2 regions of the Frankia sp. AgPm24 genome follow, and region 1 is predicted to be linked to the other one. Evidence: predicted binding sites of a transcription regulator. Region 1 holds the regulator's gene; the other holds the start of a gene.

The links. Region 1 encodes LexA, which represses DNA repair genes until DNA is damaged. Its sites were predicted from a motif close to CGAACNNNNGTTCG; they were not measured.
Region 2: the regulator LexA is predicted to act here: its motif matches at 972-985, upstream of MXD61_RS22160 (DUF222 domain-containing protein).

What each region holds. Positions count from the first base shown of each region.
Region 1 is NZ_JALKFW010000002.1:31,766-33,964, forward strand. It holds gene hflX (GTPase HflX) at 1-783, shown strand, start outside; gene lexA (transcriptional repressor LexA) at 858-1,622, opposite strand; gene MXD61_RS28280 (LysM peptidoglycan-binding domain-containing protein) at 1,933-2,199, shown strand, end outside.
Region 2 is NZ_JALKFW010000210.1:48,965-51,163, forward strand. It holds gene mqnC (cyclic dehypoxanthinyl futalosine synthase) at 1-588, opposite strand, end outside; gene MXD61_RS22160 (DUF222 domain-containing protein) at 1,082-2,199, shown strand, end outside.

The sequences.
Region 1 (2,199 bases):
GAAACCAAGATCGAGACGGACCGGCGTCGGCTGCGGGCGCGGATGGCCCGGCTACGTCGTGACCTGGCCGAGATGTCGACCGTGCGGGAGACCAAGCGTTCGTCGCGGCGCCGCGGCGAGGCGCCGTCGGTGGCGATCGCCGGCTACACCAACGCCGGCAAGTCCTCGCTGCTCAACCGGCTCACCGGTGCCGGAGTGCTGGTGGAGGACGCGCTGTTCGCCACCCTCGACCCCACCGTGCGCCGGGCGACCCTGCCCGACGGGCGGGCGTTCACCCTGACCGACACGGTCGGGTTCGTCCGTCACCTGCCGCACCAGATCGTCGAGGCGTTTCGCTCCACTCTGGAGGAGGTCGCCGATGCCGATCTCATCCTGCACGTGGTCGACGGCTCCGCCGCGGATCCGGCCGGGCAGATCTCGGCGGTGCGGGAGGTCCTCAACGACATCGACGCGGGCGGCGTACCCGAGCTGATCGTCGTCAACAAGGTCGACGCGGCCGAACCGACGGTGCTGGCCGAACTGCGTCAGCTCGCTCCGGACGCGGTGTTCATCTCCGCGCGCACCGGAGACGGCCTCAACGCGCTCGTCGAGGCCCTGAGCCTGCGGGTGCCACATCCGGACGTGGAGCTCACGGTCCTGCTCCCGTACACGCGGGGTGACCTCGTCTCGCGGATTCACGCCATCGGCGAGGTTCTGAGTCAGGAACACACCGGTGACGGCACGCGCCTGACGGCTCGGGTCTCACCGGCGCTCGCCGCGGATCTCGACATGTTCCGCGCCTGAGCGGGGGCCGGGCACCCCGGCATTGACCTCCACCCGAACTGGCCGGCCGCCCCCAGGCGGCCGGCCATCGCCCGTCAGACCCGGCGCAGCACCGCGACGATCCGGCCGAGGATGGACGCGCCTTCACCCGGGATGTCACTGAAGCTCGGGTTCTCCGGGTGCAGCCACACCTTGCCGTCACGCACCCGCAGGCGCTTGACCGTGGCCTCACCATCGATCATGGCGGCGACGATCTCGCCGTTGTCCGCCACCGGCTGCTGGCGCACGACCACCCAGTCGCCGTCGCAGATCGCCGCGCCCACCATCGACTCGCCGACGACCCGCAGCAGGAACAGGGTGCCCTCGCCGACGATCTCCCGCGGCAGCGGGAAGACGTCCTCGATGGCCTGCTCGGCCAGGATCGGCCCACCGGCGGCGATCCGCCCGAGCACGGGCACGTATGTCGCCTGCGGATCGCTGGCGGCACCGGGGGCGGCCGGCGCCTCGCCGGGGAACGCCGGCACCACTGTCGCGGCGCTCCCACCGCCACCGGCGCGGCGCGGGCGGTCGGCGCCGAGCACCTCCATCGCCCGCGGCCGGTTCGGGTCGCGCCGGATGTAGCCCTTCTCCTCCAGCATCTTCAGCTGGTGCGCCACGCTGCTGGTACTGGTGAGCCCGACTGCCTCGCCGATCTCCCGCACACTGGGCGGGTATCCGCGCCGCTCCACGGCCGCCCGGATGACCTCGAGCACCTTGCGCTGCCGGGGGGTCAGTCCGGGCGCGTCCGCGGGGTTGTCCGGGAAGGGCCGCACGTTGCCGCGGGCACCGCCTCGGCGCGTTCCCCTGCTTTGGGTGGTCATCGCTTACCGCTCTCCTCGTCGCATACCGCGTAGTGGCCGGACGGCAACCCCAGGTCGCGGACCGTGATTCCACGCGATCGCTGGTCACCTGGGGTGCCCAGCCTCGCCACGGCGTGCAGTGTCCGCGACCGGGGGGGATCGTCCGGTCCACACCTGATCGTCTTGACGGTAACCGGATGGTCGCGGAATCTCAAACGTCTGTTCGAGCGTGTCTCTTCCTCTCCCCGCGGGCCCGTGTCACAATCGACCAGTAGTTCGATCGAACGGGAGTTCGTAACCGGCTCCTGTCCGCTCGCTCCGGGAGGTTGTCGTGAGTGTGGACCACGCGACGCGGGTCGTCGATCTGGCGGTGGTGCGGGCCCAGCGGCGCGGTGGCGCCGGCGGGTGGGCGTGCCATCCGTCCACGGGGTTCCGGGGCGCGATGGGGGCTTCCGCAGCCGTGGCGGCGTCCGGGGGCGTGGCGGGTTCCCGGGTCGGGGGTGGCGCCGAGCCGCCGTTGAGGCTGACCCGGCGGGGTCGGGCGGTCGTCGTCGCGGTCATCGCGCTGTGTGTCGCGGCCGCGCTCACGGTGATGGTG
Region 2 (2,199 bases), on a different contig from region 1:
CGCGCCGGCGAAACTGTCCAGCCCCGCATCCCGCAGCCGGACGATGGCCTGCTCCACCGTGATGCCCGAGGTCCGGGAGATGTGCATGACCTCGCTGGCACCCAACGAGTGCAGCGTGAGCTGCGGATACGCCGCCTTGATCGCCGAGAACGTCTGCTCGTACCACTCGATGCCGAACTCGGGATGGTGCCCGCCCTGCAGCATGATCTGGGTCGCGCCCAGCTCGACCGCCTCACCACACTTGGTGATGAGATCGTCGACGTCGCGGACCCAGCCCTCCTCGTGCTTCGGCGCGCGGAAGAACGCGCAGAACCGGCAGGCCGTCACGCAGACGTTCGTGTAGTTGATGTTCCGGTCAATGATGTACGTCGCGATCCCATCGGGATACCGCCGTCGCCGTACCGTGTCCGCCGCGCCACCCAGCGCATGCAGGGGTGCGCGTGTGTAGATCAGCAGCGCCTCCTCAGGTGAGATGCGCCCACCCTCGGCCGCCCGCTCCAGGATTTCGCGGATCTCGCGGGCCTCACCCCCCGCGCCGCCGTCGCCCCGACCCACCGGAATCTCGCCGTCGACATCCACAACACTCACTCCAGGATCGTACGACCTGCCCTCCCACCAACGGGCCGAGTCGCCCCGCCAGCTACCTCACCCGCCACACGACCCAGCCCCGCCCAGCGCAGCGCAGCGCAGCCCAGCCCAGCCCAGCCCAGCGCAGCCGACGGTTCCGCGGAACCGCGACCGCCCACCTGCACGTCCCAGCCCACCAGCACGAGAAGTCAGTGCCGTGTTGGCGCGCCGACACCGGTCCCGATCCGACCGCCGGACTGTTCCGCGGAACCGCGGACGCCCACCAGAGCCGCACATCTCACTACCAACTGCCACCAGGCGCTACCGGCGACTACCGGGACCGGGACCGGGACCGGGACCGGCAAGGCCTCGAGGCGGTTCCGCGGAACCAGGGTCGAGCTGTTCGATCTGACGTTCGAAAATATTCGCTCACATGGTCGAAAAATTCCGCGCCGCGTGAGACACTGAATCTGTCAGCAACCACCCGATCCTCACCCCTGAACCGGTGATGACCATGACGGACAGCCCCAGCCCTGCGCTCGATCCCGAGCAGGCCCCTCTTGATGACGTCGCCCAAGCCCTACGTCGCTGGTCCGTGCGCCTCGCTAAGGCCAGCCACATCTGGTTGACCGCCATCGCCGCCTTCGACCGTCGTGAGGGCTGGACCGAACTCGGTGTCCGGTCCTGCGCCCACTGGCTCGCCCTCCATTGCGGCCTGGATCTACGCACTGCTCGCGAGCACCTCGCCACGGCCCATGCCCTGTCCCGGCTTCCGTCCTTGAGGGCCGCATCCGCCGCCGGCCTGCTGTCCTACTCCAAGCTGCGCGCGGTCACCCGCGTTGCCACTCCCGACAGCGAGGCCGACTGGCTGGACCGCGCCCTCAGAAACACCGCCAGCCGCCTCGAGCGTCTCGTCTCCCGCCGCAGCCAGCAGGCCGCCGACCCCGCGAAGCTGCGCGCTGCCCGCGCCCTCTCCTTCAGCCACAACCCCGACGGCACCATCCGCCTGACCGCCACGCTCGCCCCCGACGACGCCGCCATCCTCATCGCCGCCATCGACGCCGCTCACGCGAGCCTCGAGGCGAACAGCGGCTCCGAGCCCGTCGGCCCGCCCGCCGACGGCGACTTCGCCCAGGCCCCACGCGGGCGCGCCCAGGATGCCGATGCCCTCATCGCGCTCGCCGAGGCGTTTCTTCACCACAACGCCCCGGCCCTCCAGGACTCCCCGCACGCCCTCACCGTCCATCTCACTGCCCCCGACGTCGGCGACGAGCCCGCGCAGGAAGAGTCCCGTCCGCCGATCTCCGATGACGAGCAGGAGCGGCAGGAGAGGGAAGTCGACGAAGACGAGGGCGAGGTGCAGGAGCCGGTCCGCCCGCCCAGCCGCTTTCCCCCGGGCATCGCCGCTGTCCTGGGTTGGGGCATCGGGCTACCGCCCGCCATGGTCAGCCGCCTCGCCTGCGACACCATGATCCGCGCCCTGGTCAGCGACCCCCAGCGCAATCCCCTGCATCTCGGTCGCCGCCGCCGCCATCCCACACGCCGTGTGCGTGACGCCGTCTACGCCCGAGATCAGGGAATCTGTCAGTTCCCGGGCTGTGACCACACTCGGTGGCTTCAGATACATCACTG